DNA from 4 places in the Jeotgalibaca dankookensis genome. Region 3 is predicted to be linked to each of the others. Evidence: predicted binding sites of a transcription regulator. Region 3 holds the regulator's gene; each other region holds the start of a gene.
What was found. The regulator Rex, encoded in region 3, represses fermentation and respiration genes when NADH is low (regulators of the CRP and FNR family bind a similar motif). The targets are predictions, from matches to a motif close to TTGTGAANTANTTCACAA.

Region 1: BW727_RS03740 (formate/nitrite transporter family protein) is a predicted target of Rex. The motif match lies at 1,816-1,833, and genes of this name have one in related genera.
Region 2: adhE (bifunctional acetaldehyde-CoA/alcohol dehydrogenase) is a predicted target of Rex. The motif match lies at 2,457-2,474, and genes of this name have one in related genera.
Region 4: adhP (alcohol dehydrogenase AdhP) is a predicted target of Rex. The motif match lies at 3,006-3,023, and genes of this name have one in related genera.

Annotation. Positions count from the first base shown of each region.
Region 1 covers NZ_CP019728.1:769,932-774,443, forward strand. The annotation lists gene BW727_RS03725 (DUF8173 domain-containing protein) at 1-1,060, shown strand, start outside; gene BW727_RS03730 (hypothetical protein) at 1,177-1,494, shown strand; gene BW727_RS03735 (hypothetical protein) at 1,528-1,782, shown strand; gene BW727_RS03740 (formate/nitrite transporter family protein) at 1,928-2,716, shown strand; gene BW727_RS03745 (Gfo/Idh/MocA family protein) at 2,817-3,920, opposite strand; gene BW727_RS03750 (methyltransferase family protein) at 4,224-4,512, shown strand, end outside.
Region 2 covers NZ_CP019728.1:592,275-596,786, reverse strand. The annotation lists gene adhE (bifunctional acetaldehyde-CoA/alcohol dehydrogenase) at 1-2,379, opposite strand, end outside; gene BW727_RS02915 (post-transcriptional regulator) at 2,633-2,914, opposite strand; gene yajC (preprotein translocase subunit YajC) at 2,944-3,258, opposite strand; gene tgt (tRNA guanosine(34) transglycosylase Tgt) at 3,320-4,465, opposite strand.
Region 3 covers NZ_CP019728.1:2,080,298-2,084,809, forward strand. The annotation lists gene BW727_RS10340 (ABC-F family ATP-binding cassette domain-containing protein) at 1-1,315, opposite strand, end outside; gene BW727_RS10345 (redox-sensing transcriptional repressor Rex) at 1,611-2,246, shown strand; gene BW727_RS10350 (YdiK family protein) at 2,294-2,497, opposite strand; gene BW727_RS10355 (CPBP family intramembrane glutamic endopeptidase) at 2,525-3,196, opposite strand; gene groES (co-chaperone GroES) at 3,376-3,660, shown strand; gene groL (chaperonin GroEL) at 3,692-4,512, shown strand, end outside.
Region 4 covers NZ_CP019728.1:893,080-897,591, forward strand. The annotation lists gene arcD (arginine-ornithine antiporter) at 1-749, shown strand, start outside; gene BW727_RS04325 (aminotransferase) at 763-1,881, shown strand; gene adhP (alcohol dehydrogenase AdhP) at 1,977-2,981, opposite strand; gene BW727_RS04335 (SDR family NAD(P)-dependent oxidoreductase) at 3,114-3,866, opposite strand; gene BW727_RS04340 (NAD-dependent succinate-semialdehyde dehydrogenase) at 4,011-4,512, opposite strand, start outside.

The sequences.
Region 1 (4,512 bases), 790 kb from region 3:
CTTAGCGGAAAGTATTTCTGGTGATAACATTGTTATTGAGAGTGGGGAAACACTAGACAGCACGAGTTTTCTTTCAGGAGAAAATGTTCGCGTCGATGGTGATATTAATGGAACGACCTTTGTTACGGCCGGCTACATTGAAATAAATGGAACAATTGATGGTGACTTATTCGTCATGGGTCAAAGCACCGTTATAAACGGGCAAGTAAATGGGAGTGTCTTTATAGCGGGACAAGACGTTACTTTAAACTGTGTTGTAGAAAACTCCATTTATCTAGCTGGAGCAACGGTCAGAGTAAATTCTCAAACAGAAGGGAGTTCTTTCCTAGCAGGTCAAAATATTTTTATTGACAAAGAAGCAGTTATTAAAAAGGATGTTTTTGTCGGTGGTGCATCTGTTTACCAAAATGGAGTAATCAATGGTGATTTGACGAGTTCGAGTGATTCACTCACTATTGGTGGGGAAATTGATGGGAACCTTACCTATAGTAGCCAAAAACAAGCTGATTTGACAGAAAATTCTCAGGTGAGGGGCGAGACTACTTGGAGAAAAATTGAAAGACAACCAACTGAGGATACTTCCACGGCTCTATTTACTATGGCAGTTTTATATAAAGTTCTCTTTAGCATTGGAACTGCTTTGGTTATATGGCTCTTAGTACATCTATTACGGCCAACTTTCTGGGTAAAATTAGCAACAAAGCTGCTCCAATCACCACTTAAAACGCTAGGGTTCGGAGCTATAGCAATTATTGTGATTCCACTGTTAGCTATTTTACTCATGTTAACCGTTATTGGTATACCGTTAAGCTTTATAGTACTCATGCTTTATGGAATCACATTGTATGTCTCTAAGATTATTGTTTCAGTTTCAATAGGCGTATGGATACAAGAACGATTGCAATGGCCTTCAACACGATTATTTTGGCTATTTCTATTAGCTTTAACTATAGTTTCTGCTTTAGGAGTGATTCCAATAGTTGGTATGATTACGGGAGTAGTCACATTATTATTCGGAATGGGCGCCGTGACTTTGTCCATTTCAAGCGAAAGAATTTAAATTTTATTATGAATGAAAATATGGGGGTGGCATAAAGTCTTTTTAGATTTTATGTCATCTTCATATTTTTTTCAGGCAAAGGCATGATACTAGTTAATTAGAAAAGAGGGATAGAAATGAAAAATCCAGCTCTAATATTAGCTCTAACAGCAGTTACTTTGGGTATCTATTTACCCCTAAAAGCTGAAAACAACCAAGGTATTTCTTTACAATCTAGCCAAACAACTTCCGAAATGCCTCAGTTAAATTGGTCTTCTATGGAGGAAGCGATTGATTTTTATGAAAAAAATATTATTGCCGATAATGGGAAGGAGATGGGTGAAGCGGAGCTAAACATGGAATTTTACGAAAGAAATTCTTGGCAAATCAATGAGAAGTCTAACGAAACGATTGTTTTATCCATGAACAATGTCTCGAACTGTTCGCAATTCTGACTATAAAACAATTAACAGCGAAAAACTAATCCAGTGGATCTCTCCTTACCTCTATATGCAGATAATCCTTTTGAATCTTTTACTGAAGAAGTAACATTTTCCTACCTGAAAAAAGAAAAAGATTTAGGGGAGGACGTCTTCGCTCGTTTCTACGTATACAATGATGAGCAAAACTTTTTTGAATTTGTACTTGTTAAAGGTAAGACAACTCTAGAAGAAGATAGTGAATTTATAGGAATTTATCGTGTTTTTGAAGATAAATTAATTGTAGGAGTACCCAAAGGATAAAATAATGTAAAAAGAGTATGAAAATTTAATTGTTTGTGCTAAAGTTAACAATGTTTAAGGCATCTTATTCTTTTTATTTATCAAACGGATAAGGTTTTTTAAAATAAAAAATAGCGTTCAAAAACGTTATATAAGGAGGCTACAAATGGATTACGTAAACCCTAATGAAGCAGTAGCGACGATTGCTTTAGCAGGAGGTAAAAAAGCGAATCTTTCAAAAAAAGTTATTTTAATAGGGGCCATTCTATCTGGTGCCTTACTAGGTTTTGCGACGACCTTAGCATTGACGGCATCGACACAAACTGGACTTGATATTGTGGGGGCCATTCTTTTTCCAACAAGTTTTGTAATGATTTTGCTGTTGAATTTGGAACTGGTAACTGGATCATTTGCAATCTTACCAATTGCATATTTCAGAAAAGAAACAACTTTGAAACCCATGATACATAACCTATCCTGGGCTTTTATTGGAAATTTAATAGGCGGGCTTTTATATGCTGCTTTATTTAGTATTTCTGTGACAAGTTTTGGTACTGTTACGACCTCACCTTTGATTGAAAAAATTATTTTAGTTGCCGAAAATAAAACTTTATTCTATCAATCGATTGGGGCAGGCGGTCTCGTATTAGTTTTCGTTAAAGCAATTCTATGTAATTGGATGGTTGCATTGGGAGCAATTATGTCTTTTATGTCTAAATCTACAATCGGGAAGATTACAGCAATGTGGTTACCAATTTTAATCTTCTTCGCGCAAGGCTTTGAGCACGCCGTTGTAAATATGTCAATTATTCCCATCGGAATGTTAATTGGGGCTGACATTGGTATGGCTGACTGGTGGCTCTGGAACCTTATTCCTGTAACGATTGGTAATTTTATTGGTGCATTTTTATTTGTAGCATTACCCCTTCATTACAGTAAAACAGATAAAATATAATTTATCCTTGAATCGCAATTATAACTAAAGATAGAAAAAGTGGCTGGGACATAAGTTCCAACCACTTTTATTTATATTATTTAATGACTATCACATTAAACTAAACAATTTCAGATAAATAAACTTTGCGTTTTTCATTTAAGGACTTGGTGCAAGCATCCGCAGTAGCTATGGCTGATTTTGCAGCTTCGCCTGTGATAAGCGGCTCAAACTCCTTTGATGATTCCTTACCTTGTAGTAATCCGTGAAAGTATTCCATTTCTCTTTCCATGATAGTATAGAGCCATTGAGGTGTTTTACTTCCAGGTTTACCATAAGTAATACCACCACCTGTTTTATTCCCTTTATAGATGGCAGTTCGATTATCATCTTCTTCTTTGGTTTCATGTACGAGATAATATTCCTCGGAATTTTCTGTTTTTAAGGTTAGCTTTACATCTTGCATATCTATTTTGATAGCACCCTCAGTGCCTTGTATCAATAGATAATGTTCACTCCATCTAAAAGCTGAACCATATTCTAGAATGGCGTATCGATTATTATCAAACTCCAAATTGATTAATAGCATGTCATCTTCATCACCGAAATCTTCACCTCTATGGGCAACATTACCACCAGTCATATATGCCGAGATTGGATCTCCAAGAATAAATTGAATACAATCAAGTTCATGGATGTGATGGTATAAGTGGCCACCAGATTTACTACGTATTTTTTTCCAGCTGACTGTGTCTTGTGGTTCTTCCCATCCATTTCTTGCGGAATGACAGTAAAGAACGTCGCCAATTTTTCCTTCATTTATAAACTTTTTAGTAGTTCGGACACCATTGAAGAAATTCATGACATGTCCAGCCATAAAAATAACCTGATTTTCTTTACAAGCTTGAACCATTTCTGCACAATCATCATAAGATAAAGCGATTGGTTTTTCACAAAAAACATGAACCTTGTATTGGGCTGCTTTAATAACCGGTTCCTTATGAAGGTAATTTGGACTAGCAACGATGACTGCTTGTACGTCCTCTCGTTCATATAAAGTGTCTAAATCTGTTTCCACATCACATTTCAATTCCTTAGCAATGGCCTCGCCATGGTAAGGATCTAATACAGCAGTCACTTCGGCATTCTCTAAGTTGGTTAGAATTCTAGCTAATTCAGCACCAAAATAACCCGTTCCTACAATTGCATAGCCAATTTTATTCATAATAAGCACGTCCTATCTTATTTGTTTAAATTCTACTATAATCAATAGTGGCATTATACGGAATTATTATCAAGTTTTTAAAGGTTAGGATAGATTTAGAATTCGCTTATTGGTTTTTACAACTCACGAGAGGAAGTGATTTCAAGATTGAATTTTATATTTATAATCATTACGATTTTATGGTTGGGCGAGTTCCTCTTATTTCCTTCTTTAGATAAAGATATAAAATCAGAACAAAAAACATACTCAGTCATCTTTATTGCTATAATTGCGATTATTCTTTTAAATGCAAGTATGTTTTTTATGAGTATTTTAATAATAGATTGTTTCTTGTTCAGAATACTTGGGTTAATCATCTATTTTATGGGTTTAGTGCTAAGATACTGGTCACTCATCTTACTCGGTAAGAATTTCTCGCGCAATGTGGAAGTGCGAATGGATCAAACACTTATTATTAGGGGATCATATAAGTACCTCCGGCATCCTCTTTACATTGGATTATTTCTTTTAACAGTGGCCGTTCCTCTATACACAGGTGATTTGTTGATTTTTTTAGTGGCCGTTATTCTGATGTATCATGTGTTGAGAATTC
Region 2 (4,512 bases), 610 kb from region 3:
CTCTTGAGTTGTCTCTCCCTTTAATCCGATATAACGGGCGATTGTTGCGTAGTCTTCATCCGCTTGGAAAGATTCATACTTTGCCCACATACTCAATTTGCTAGGTTCTGATGCATTATAGCGAATAACATGTGGTAATAAAATTGCGTTTGTACGCCCATGAACTTGATCCCATAGACCACCAATTTTATGTGCAAGTGAATGGGAAACTCCTAAGAAAGCATTGGCGAAAGCCATACCAGCAATTGTAGAGGCGTTATGGATTTTTTCGCGTGACTCTTGATCTCCGTACTCATAGGAGTGATGTAAGTGATCAAAAACTAGTTTAATTGCTTGGAGACTTAACCCTTTTGTATAATCACTTGCTAGGACTGATACATATGACTCAATTGCATGTGTAAGAACGTCCATACCTGTATCAGCGGTAACAACTTTGGGAACACTATAGACAAACTGTGGGTCTATGATAGCCACATCTGGTGTAAGAGCATAATCTGCCAGTGGGTATTTAATATTTGTTTCACTATCAGTAATAACTGTAAACGGCGTAACTTCAGAACCAGTACCTGATGTCGTTGGGATACACACTAACTGTGCTTTGGTCATTGGTTCAATTTTATAGGTACGTTTACGAATGTCTAGGTACTTTTGTTTTGCTCCAAAGAAATTACTGTCTGGGTGCTCGTAGAATAACCACATTGCCTTAGCAGCATCCATCGGTGAACCACCCCCGATTGCAATAATTGTATCCGGCTTGAAATCACGCATTTTTTCTGTTCCTCGTTGTACTGTATTTGTAGAAGGGTTCGGTTCAACATCAGAGAAAATTGTGTAAGAAACGCGAGTGTTACGTTGTTTTAATTGTTCAATTATTTTATCTACATACCCTAATTTCATCATCCCGTCATCACAAACAATAAATACGCGATCAATTCCACGCATATCACGTAAGTAACGAATTGAATTTTCTTCAAAGTAAATCCGGTCAGGCACTCTCATCCATTGCATATTATTTCTCCTTTTAGCAATTGTTTTAATGTTTAACAAATCAAAGGCTGAAACATTTCCTGATACAGAGTTATGTCCATATGAGCCACACCCTAATGTTAGCGATGGGATATTATGATTGTATAAACCACCAATTCCACCTTGTGCTGATGGAGAATTTACTAATATACGACAAGCTTTCATTTCTTTCCCAAATTTTTCAATTAATTCGTTTCTTCTGGTGTGGATGGATGCTGAATGGCCTAAACCATCTAAATCTAACATCTGTTTACTCAAATCAAATCCGTGCTCAGTGAAATCTGCCTTCAACATTGCTAAAACGGGAGATAACTTTTCTCGTGAAAGAGGGTAATCAGCACCTACGCCGTCCAATTCTGCAATTAACATCTTCGTTTTCTCTGGCACTTTAATTCCGGCTAATTTTGCAATTTCTGTAGCAGGCATTCCAACAATATTACTTTTGACACCCATGCGATCTTCACGCATCATTGCATCTTCTAGCTGAGGAAGTTCTGCTTTTGTTACAAAATAGACATTCCGTTTCAAAAATTCTTTTTTCGTTTCTTCGTAAATTTCTTTATCTACAATGACGCCTTGTTCGGAAGCACAGATCATGCCGTTATCAAACGTTTTTGATAAAACTAGATCGTTCACTGCTTTTTGAATATTTGCTGATTTTTCTAGGTATGCCGGAACGTTCCCAGGACCAACTCCTAAAGCTGGTTTTCCTGTTGAATAAGCAGCTTTTACCATTGCAGATCCGCCTGTAGCAAGAACGCAAGCAACATCAGGATCGTTTAAAAGCGCAGCGGTTTTGTCCATCGAGACATTTTCAATCCACTGGATACATCCTTCAGGAGCACCAGCATCTAAAGCTGCTTGGTATAGAATTTCCGCTGTACGAGCAGAACATTTTTCTGCACTTGGATGGAAAGAAAAAATAATAGGATTTCTTGTTTTCATACTAATTAAAGCCTTGAAAATAGTTGTCGAAGTTGGATTTGTAGTTGGGATGATTCCAGCAATAACACCTAAAGGTGCAGCTATTTTCATTATTTGATCAACATCATTATTTTCGATGATTCCAACTGTTTTATTTTTTTTGATTGCATGCCATATATTTTCGGAAGCATAGATATTTTTCAAACACTTATCTTCGTATACGCCACGTCCTGTTTCTTCTACAGCAAGTTTAGCGAGTTCCATATGCTTATCTAGAGCAGCAATAGCCATATCGTGAACAATTTTATCAACTTGTTCTTGATTGAAGGTTTCAAGTATTGCAAGAGCTTCTTTTCCTTTTTTTGCTAATATTGAGACTGATTCAGTAGCTGATAACGTTTTTACATCTGTTTTTGTATTGTTAGCCATCATGATCTCTCCTAATAATTTATTAATTACTCTACAAGAACATTGTATATCAGCACCTTCAGAGAGTACATAGTCTATTGTGATTACTTTCACATATACACAATGAAAAACACTGATTGCGTTTTCATTTTTGAATTGACAACTTATATAGCCAATTAAAGTTTGTGAATCGTTATACATGATGTGCAAATATAGTACATGTCGCTTTTATCAAATAAAAAAGAGACCCGTTACGGTCTCTTAAATCATTGTTTTATAAGAAATCATTAAAGTCAATATCTTCTAAAGAAGAGACATTATAGATTTGAGCTTCTAGTGATTCATAATCGAAATATTGATTTGCACTAAATTTCATGATATCGAATACGCGTTGATAATAATGTTCCGGTAACGTATGCTTCCATACAAAGTTTTTAAAACAAAGATAGATACTTTCTGTTTCAATATTTGGATAGCCTTCTTTAGAAAATTCAGACACCTTCAATTCAAACCATGGGAGTAATTCTTCATAATAATCCGGTTTTTCTTCAGCCATTCGCTTCTCACTCCATTACTGCAAAAACATTATTCTTCAATTTGACTGTCAACAATAGGGTCACTTACGGTTGCACCTAATCCAGATTCTTTGATACGAGCAATTGATCTCTTTTCAAAAGTTAAGAAAATCCCTTCACAGTCCAACGTTACTGTATTATCGGTTGCGTTAACTTCATCAATAATACCGTGAAGTCCTCCAATTGTGACAACTTTATCCCCTGGCTTCATTTGACTTAGCATATCTTGTGTTTCTTTAGCACGTTTTTTTTGTGGACGAATCATCAAGAAATACATGACTCCAAATAAAAGTCCATAAAAACCTAACATTACAATACCATTCATAACTATTGACCTCCATTAATATATTCAATTAATAATCTATGAGAAATCATAACATAAATTATTAAAACAGTTTAGCATTTTCTTTATTATACCCATATTCTTCCATAAATGCTTCTCGAAATTCTAACAAATTATCATCCATAATCGCTTGACGTACATTACTCATTAGATTATGCAAGAAATGAAGATTATGATAAGTCGTTAAACGCATTCCTAGTAGTTCATTTGCTTTAAATAAATGGCGAATATAAGCTCGTGTATAATTTTTACATGTGTAACAATCACATTTTTCGTCTAGCGGACGAAAATCGCGTTCATATTTAGAATTTTTAACAACCAAACGACCTTGGCTTGTCATACATGTACCATTACGCGCAATCCGAGTAGGCAAGACACAATCAAACATATCAACTCCTCGAATAACGCCATCAATTAACGAATCCGGTGCTCCTACTCCCATCAAATAGCGTGGTTTATGAGCTGGAATGACCGGCGTAATATAATCTAGAACAGCATTCATTTCTTCTTTAGTTTCACCTACAGATAGCCCCCCAATTGAATAACCTGGAAAATCCATTGCGAGTAAATCATGAGCACTCTGCAAACGTAAATCTTTATTACCGCCCCCTTGAATAATTCCAAAAAGACCCTGCGTATCTGCTTTTTTATGGGCTTTTAAACCTCTTTCTGCCCAACGACTTGTTCGTTCAACAGAAGCTTTAATATAATCATAGCTTTCATCGAATGGTGGACACTCGTCAAAACTCATAATAATATCTGCGCCTAATTTATTTTCGATATCAATCGCTTTTTCAGGTGATAGAAACATTTTCGATCCATTTAAATGATTTCTAAAATGTACACCTTCTTCTGTAATTTTACGGTTTTTTGCTAATGAAAAAACTTGAAATCCCCCTGAATCGGTTAGAATACCTTGATCCCAGTTCATAAACTTATGAAGTCCACCTGCTTCTTCTATCAGCTCTGCTCCTGGACGTAACCACAGATGGTAAGTATTACTCAAAATAATTTGTGAGCCCATCTCTTTTAATTCTTCAGGAGTCATTGTCTTAACAGTTGCGAGCGTACCAACAGGCATAAACATGGGTGTTTGAAACGTTCCATGTGGTGTCGTAATTTCACCTAATCTTGCTCCGGTATGCTTTTCTTCTTTAATCAATCTGTATGTAATTGCTGGTTCAGTCACTCTATTTATTCCTTTCTGTAAAACATATTGTATTTTAGTATAACATA
Region 3 (4,512 bases):
CACCAGTAAAAAGAAAACTACCTAAAATACTACGAATATCTTTTTCATTCATAGTAGAATGCAAATCCCAAACTTCAGCCAAAACGGTTTTGTTTCTAGAAAGATTACTTAATTCTTGATCGTAATAACCAATATCAACATTTGTCCCAAACTTAAGCTTTCCTTCAATTAAAGGCAGTTGGTTGATGAGCGATTTTAATAAAGTGGACTTACCAATTCCATTCGGGCCCACTACTCCAACGGCTTGATGTTTGCGCAAATCTAGATTAATCGGATTAGAAAGGACCGTGCCGTCATACCCAATCGCCGCATCTTCTAATGTCATCACAACGTTCCCACTTTCACGTTTAGTTTCGAAGGAAAAACGTGCTGAACGCTCATCGCCTTTTGGTCGATCAAGGCGATCCATCTTTTCTAATCGCTTTCGACGACTTTGAGCCATTTTAGTTGTAGAAGCACGAACGAGATTTCGAGCGACATAGTCTTCTAATTTGGCTATTTCATCTTGTTGTTTTTCGTACTGTTTCATTTCGAGTTCTAAGCGAATTGCTTTTTCTTGTAGGTAAAAAGAATAATTTCCTTTGTAGTGGTGGATTTGGTGGCGACTGATTTCGTAAACACCCGTTGCGATTTTATCTAAAAAATAACGGTCATGGGAGACGACTAATAAGGTACCGCGGTAACCCAATAAGTAATTTTCTAACCAAGCCAACGTTTCAATATCTAAGTGGTTGGTTGGCTCATCTAAGATCAGTAAATCATTCTTTTCTAAGAGAATTTTTGCCATGGCTAAACGTGTTTTTTGTCCACCAGAAAGTTGTGAAATGGGACGGTTTAGATCTTCTTCGTAAAATTTGAAGCCGTGTAGGACTGAACGAATTTCTGATTCGTAGCCGTAAGCGTCTTGCTTCAATAATTTTTGTTGTAGGGTATCGTAATGTTTTAACGCTGAATCCATCGCCTCTGGGTCATTAATAACAGCCGGATCAGCTAAGCGCATGGCAGCTTTTTCCGCTTCATCCATTAAAGTAATCACAGGGTCAAAAACTGTTAGCATCTCTTCCCAGATTGTTTTATTGGAATCAACTGCACTATGCTGATCTAAATAGCCGATGGTTACTTCTTTCTTTTTTGCTACTGATCCTACATCCGGCGGTTCGATTCCCGCTAATATTTTTAATAAGGTTGATTTTCCAGCGCCATTTCTTCCTACTAGAGCAATCCGCTCGTTATCTTGTATGGTGATTTGGATATCTTCAAATAGGACGGTTGGACCGAAAAAACGGGCCAAGCTTTGGCCTTGTAATAGTATCATTTTATCCGTTCCTCTACTTTCTCTAATATGCATTATTATTCTATCATAATTAGTGGTTTCTCCCTAACTAACAATCATGTAAAGACTTACAAGATTGTGAAGTCTGCACGTTTTTTTTTACTAAGGTTGTTAAAATAACTTTATTTTTAACTTTCTTTTCACAAAAATTTAAAAAAGAGGCCAAGTTTCGTGTAATCTTCACAAACACGTGCTATAATAACAAAACATAATAGTTTTTAAATCGAGATAAATTGAATATCTGATTACGAAATTAAAATAGAAAGTGAGAGAAAAAATGAAGCCAGCAAACGAAATACCCAAAGCAACAGCGCGTCGTTTACCTATTTATTATCGCTATCTTCGTTACTTAAATGATGCAGGTAAAACAAGAATTTCTTCAACAGAATTGAGTGAAGCCGTAAAGGTTGATAGTGCAACAATTCGGCGTGATTTTTCCTATTTTGGTGCCCTTGGAAAAAGAGGCTACGGGTATGAAGTTGAGTACTTGTTAGACTTTTTCAGTAAAACGTTGAACCAAGATAATTTAACGAATGTGGCCTTAATTGGTGTTGGTAAGTTGGGGCAAGCGTTATTAAATTATAACTTTCATTTAAGTAATAACGTCAGGATTAGTGCTGCTTTTGATGTAAAACCAGATATCGTTGGTAAAATAGTGAGCGGTGTTCCTGTTTACCCCATGGAAGAAATGATTGGACAGTTACGTATCCAACAAATTGACGTGGCAATTTTAACCGTTCCACAAGAAGTAGCGCAAACCGCTACCAATAAACTTGCTGAAGCCGGAGTAAGAGGCATTATGAACTTTACGCCTATCCGTCTCTCGGTTCCAGAAAATGTTCGCATCCAAAACGTAGATTTAACCAATGAACTGCAAACACTAATCTATTTCTTGGACAATGATATCTCTTAAAAAAGAACGTCCTCACCTTTCCCGTGAAAGAGTGAGGACATTCTTTTTTATTTATCTAAGCTATTTTTTATTTTGAAATAAGCAATGAGCATTTGGATGCCTGTTGCAATATTATTAGTTGCAAAGAAAATACTAATCCAAGTTAGAAAACCCCAACCCGACGTATTGACGCTGTCTACAGCAAAATAAATGAAAAGGACAGCGAAAGCAAGTTTAACAATAATTTGTATTAAAATATTTTTTAAGTTCATAATAATCCTTTCTATGGGTTTTTCAGACTAGCCAACTAACTGTGGGAAAAACAAAGGTAAAGCGACAAAGCTGTTCATTAGTCCATGGGCTAGCATGGATGTAAAAATATTATTGGTTTTATAATAAAGGTAAGAAAACCAAAGCCCCAACGATGCGTATACCAGCATATGTCCATCAAAGTGAATGATTGCAAAAAGTAGCGCAGAAATGACCGCTGACCCGACCGTTCCAATTGCAGTGACATTCAGCTGAGAAAAAATGGCTTTTCTAAAAACAAATTCTTCAGTGACGGGTGCAAAAATAACAATTGAAAAAACAAGCAAAGGGTACTCCGTTGTCAAGTTCAATAGAAGATCTGTATTAGCAGATTCAGGCGTGATACCAAAGATAATAATTTCAATAATTGACGTAAGGTATTGAATTAAAATTGCACCTATAAATCCAACTACTCCCCACAAGATAACTTTCCCCAAACTTGAAGAAGGCTTTTTAGATAAAGAATCTTCGGGTGTCCACTTTCTACGTAAATTAATAAAAATCATTGCAACAGTTGCAAGTAAAGAAGCAACTAAAGAGAGCGTCAAACTCATTTCAATCCGTTGTTCCACTGGAAAAGCGTAGAGAAGTGGAATCGGTAAAAACTGTGCGGCTATAAAAATATAAATTATCAGTGTCGCAGTCGAACGTTGTTTTTTCATTAATCTAAACCTTTCTTATATAGAAATATGATTTTGAATAAAAGTATAACATAAGTCAGTAAAAAAAAACTTCTTTTGCTTGCAATATCCTGTTTATTTGATTATGATATAAAAGTAGATTAGCACTCATATTGATAGAGTGCTAATGTTAAATTCAAGAAACATATGGAGGGATACTTGTGTTAAAACCATTAGCAAACCGTGTCATTATTGAAGTTAACAAAGAAGAAGAAAAGACTGTAGGCGGTATTGTCTTACCATCATCTGCTAAAGAAAAATCGCAAACAGGCGTTATTGTAGCAGTTGGCGAAGGTCTTGTAACCGATCAAGGTACTAAGATTGAAATGACAGTAGCAGTCGGTGACCAGGTCTTATTTGAAAAATATGCTGGAACTGAAATTACTTATGATGGGAAAGACTATCTGGTAGTTAAAGAATCTGATATTGTTGCGATTGTAGACTAATAAACCAATAATTTGATAAGGTGGGAAAAAAATGGCGAAAGATATAAAGTTTTCTGAAGACGCACGTGCAGCGTTACTGCGCGGTGTAGATATGTTAGCAAATACTGTTAAAGTAACTTTAGGACCAAAAGGGCGCAATGTTGTTTTGGAGAAGGCCTATGGGTCACCTCTTATTACTAATGATGGTGTGACTATTGCCAAAGAAATTGAACTAGAAGATCGCTTTGAAAATATGGGAGCGCAACTTGTATCTGAAGTTGCATCTAAAACCAACGATATTGCCGGAGATGGGACAACAACAGCGACTGTTTTAACACAAGCCATTGTCCGGGAAGGTTTGAAAAACGTTACCGCAGGCGCAAATCCAGTTGGCATTCGCCGCGGGATTGAATTAGCGGCCAAAGAAGCAGTTGCTGGTCTTGCTGAAATTTCGCAAGTTGTTAATTCAAAAGAGTCTATTTCACAAGTTGCAGCAGTTTCTTCAGGTTCTCAAGAAGTAGGCGAACTGATTGCAGAAGCGATGGAAAAAGTTGGCAACGACGGTGTCATTACGATTGAAGAATCAAAAGGGATTGAAACCGAGTTAGACGTTGTTGAAGGAATGCAATTCGACCGTGGTTATTTATCACAATATATGGTAACCGATAACGACAAGATGGAAGTAAACTTAGATATGCCTTATGTTTTAATTACCGATCGCAAAATTTCAAATATTCAAGATGTACTTCCTTTACTGGAACAAATCCTTCAAGAAGGACGTCCACTATTAATCATCGCGGATGATGTTGATGGTGAAGCATTACCAACATTAGTATTGAACAAACTTCGTGGTACTTTCAATGTAGCAGCTGT
Region 4 (4,512 bases), 910 kb from region 3:
GTATTTTAGCTAACCGTGCTGAAAAACGCTCGGATGCACAACAAGCTACAATAATTGGATTAATTGGTTTGTTAACGATTTATATTTTAGCGTCACTTCTCCCTTATGGTGTTTTAACTCAAGATGAATTAGCTAGCGTTTCTCAACCTGCTATGGCTAATATCTTGCGCATGATTGTGGGAAATTGGGGAGCTGCTCTTATTAATATTGGTCTCATCATTTCTGTTCTAGGTAGTTGGTTATCATGGACCATGTTACCAGCAGAAACAGCCTTTCTGATGGCACGTGATGGTATTTTGCCAAAACGTTGGGGAAAAACAAATATTAACAATTCACCAACCTATTCATTGTTTTTCTCCGCTACTTTAACGAATCTTTTCTTGCTTACTTTCTTAATCACAGATTATGCCTATGAATTTGCATACTCGCTTGCAACAGCAGCTATTTTAATTTGTTACTTACTGGTTGCAATTTACCAAATAAAATATTCCTATGAGCAAAAAGATAACAAACAATTATTTATTGGTGTTGTCGCGACTGCCTTCCAGTTAATTGGCATTACATTAGCCGGTTTTTCTTATGTATTGATGTGTAGCATTGCTTATTTACCTGGTTTTTACTTTTTTATAAAGGCTTGTAAGGAAAATAACCGTATCATAAATAATTTAGAAAAATTTACCATGGTAGTCATTAGTATGGCAGCCGTTTTGACGGTTGGATTAATTGCCACTGGATTTATTCAAGTGTAAAGGAGAAAAAGAAATGAAAATTGCACATTTCGGCGTTGAAGAATGGCTGAATACATGGGAGAAGAAAGCAACCTATGATATCTCTCAAAGTTCAGTTGAAGCCTTAACGCTTGAGGAATTAGTTGGATTGGATGGGACTACTGTGAAGGATTTTTTTGGAGGTCTTAGCCAAAAACCTTTAGATTATGGTTGGATAGAAGGTTCTGATTCTTTTAAAGAACTAGTTTCCTCTCTTTATAAACAGGTAGAACCAGAGAATATTCTACAAACAAATGGAGCAACCGGGGCTAACTTATTGGCTCTGTATGCACTCATTGAACCAGGCGATCATGTGGTCTCCATGTTGCCTACCTATCAGCAGCTTTATGATATTCCCCGCTCTCTTGGTGCTCACGTGGAATTTGTCGAACTAAAAGAAGAAGAACAGTGGCAATTAGATTTAAACGAATTAAAATCAAAGCTAAAGCCGGAAACCAAAGTGATTTGTTTGAACAGTGCAAATAATCCAACTGGAACACTCTTAGATACCCCTACTCTAAAAGCGATTGTTGATATGGCTAGAGAAGTTGATGCTTATATTTTAATTGACGAAGTTTATTCACCCTTAACTCATGAAGGAGACTTTACTTCTATTGCAGACCTCTATGAAAAAGGAATTTCAACAAATTCCTTATCAAAGACTTACTCAGTTCCGGGCCTTCGTATCGGTTGGACCGCTTCATCGAAAGAATTAGCAGATATTTTTCGTAAATATCGTGATTATACAATGATTTGCGGTGGTGTCTTATCAGATGAACTAGCTGTACACGCCTTAAAAAATAAAGACAAGATTTTAGAACGTAATCGTAAAATTGTTAAAGAGAATTTAGAAATTTTAAATCAATGGGTAGAAAAGGAACCGCGCGTCAGTCTTGTTTCGCCATACTATGTGTCGACATCTTTTATTAAATTAGATATTCCACAAGATGATCAGTCATTTTGTATTGATTTACTGGAAGAAACTGGCGTCTTACTGGTTCCTGGCTCATCCTTTGACTATCCAGGTCATGCACGTCTGGGTTACTGTTGTAAAAAAGAAACGCTGATAAAAGGCTTAGAACTTTTATCTTTATATTTGAAAAAATTTGATTAGGAAGCAAGCGATTAACGATAAAAAAAGGAGCAGTTTATTCTGCTCCTTAATTTTCTATTTGATGTATGACTAGTATGCTTTTTAAAAGCCTTCTTTTAGAGTTCAAGAACCATACGTCCTTGAATCTTTCCAGCTTCCATCTCTTCAAAAATTTCGTTAATATCTTCCATTGGTCGCATTTCGCATTTAGGAATAACTTTTCCTTCCGCTCCTGCTTGGAATGCTTCAGCTAGGTCTTGACGTGTTCCAACTAATGAACCCTTGACCTCAATACCATCTAGTACTAAACGTGGTATAGATAAATCCATTGATTCAGAAGGTAAACCAACGGCTACAACCGTCCCTCCAGCACGAAGCGCATCTACGGCTTGGTTGAAGGCTGATTTGGCCACAGCGGTTACTACGGCACCATGAACACCGCCCACCTTTTCATGCACAACTTTTCCAACGTCTTCGTGAAGTGGATTGATTAAAATATCTGCTCCAGATTCTTTTGCAAAGTTTAATTGGGTATCGTTAATATCTACACCAATAACTTTTAGGTTGAATACTTCCTTAGCATATTGAACAGCTAAATTACCTAGTCCACCTAAGCCAGAAATTAAAATCCATTGGCCTGGAATAAGGTTTGCTTCTTTAATCGCTTTATAACAGGTTATCCCTGCACATGTGATTGAGCTAGCTGGTGCTGAATCTAAACCATCTGGCACCTTCACGGAATAGTCTGCCGTTACAATACAGTACTCGGCCATTCCGCCATCGACTGTATAACCAGAGTTTTTAACTTCTCTACATAAGGTTTCACGTCCGGTTGTACAATACTCACAGTGGCCACAGCCTTCAAAAAACCAAGCAACACTTGAGCGATCCCCTACCTTTAGACTTGTGACATCGTCTGCTACTTCAACGACTTCACCAATTCCTTCATGTCCAAGAATTCTACCAGACACATCGCCAAAATCTGCATTTTTTACATGTAAATCAGTATGACAAACACCGCAACATATCATTTTCAAAAGTGCTTCTCCTGATTTTAGTGGACGAAGCTTCTTCTTAACAATTTCTGTTCCTTGTTCTGGTGTTACGACAATTGCTTTCATTTTTTCCATAAACTGATTACCCCTTTGTGTTTTATTTCACAAATGATTACTAGTTAATATTATCACGAGCTAATTATAAAGTAAAGAAAAAATTGACCAATCGCTTTTAGATTGGTCAACACTTTTCTTTAATTAACGTAATTTAATTGAGCCACCATCAACCATCAACGTTTGCCCCGTGATGTAGTCTGAATCCTTACTTGCTAGGAACACTGCTACGCGACCAATATCTTCTTCTACTTCTCCAATGCGACCCATTGGGATACCTTTTAGCATATTGTCGTATATTTCTGGGTTATTTTCAGCCCATTCCATAATTCCCTCTGATTTTGCAATAGGAGAAATTATATTAACATTAATACCGAATTGACCAAACTCATTAGCAGCGACACGACTAATACCACGGATTGCTTCTTTTGCTGCGGCGTATGGGCCTTGGTTAGGGTGCCCTTCAATACCAGCACCGGATGAGAAGTTAATGATTTTACCTTTTGTTTCTTTTAGATAAGGTAAAGCCGCTTGCATCAAATAGAAGGTTGGATAAAAACCGGTATTGAAAGAAAGATCTAAATCTTTTTGTGTCGTTTTCTCAATGGAAGCCATCTTCGAAGCGTGCGCATTATTGACAAGGATATCAATTTTACCAAATGCATCAGCAACTTTTTCTACGATACTTGGTAGTTCGTCGCGTTTACTCAAATCTTGCTGAATAAAGATTGAATCTGGAGAATATTCCTGTAATTCTTTAAGAACACGTTCACCTGATTCTTTATCCAAATCGACAATGGCTACTGTAGCACCCTCCTTTACAAAAGCCATTCCGATTCCACGACCAATTCCTCCAGCTCCACCAGTAATAATAGCAACTTTATTTTTTAATTTCATGAGTACAAGCTCCTTTCAATTTTAAACAGATATCCAATTATTATCATTTCATTTCAAAAAGATACCACCTCTAAACAGTCAGCCTTTGAGTCTAACTGTTTAAGAGGTGATGTCTCACAATATTTTTCAGAGATAGCAAATTGTTTATTTATGTTCTTGTGTGGCGACTAGCCCACCCGCGAGGTTATCCATATCAGGTCGGTCTGCTTTAACAATTAATTTTTCATTAACAAAAGCTTTTTGACCAATACTACTCATTTCTCTTCCAAAACCAGAGCGTTTGACTCCGCCAAATGGCAGTTCAGGTAAAGAATAACGGATGTTATTGACAAATACCATTCCTGTTTCTATTTTAGCCGCTACTTCAGCACCGTGTTCGCTATCACTAGCAAATACAATACCACCTAATCCGTAAGAAGAATCATTTGCTAATTCAATTGCTTCTTCTTCTGTTTTTACTTTATAGACAACTGCAACCGGTCCAAACATTTCAGTTGTATGTGCTGGGTTATCTCGATCTATGTTAGTCAAAATCGTTGGCATAAAGAATTGACCAGGTAAGTCTACGGGTTCATTTCCATAAACAACTTTTGCCCCTGCTTCAATGGCTTCATTGACTTGGTCTTGTAACTTTTCTTTAGCCTTT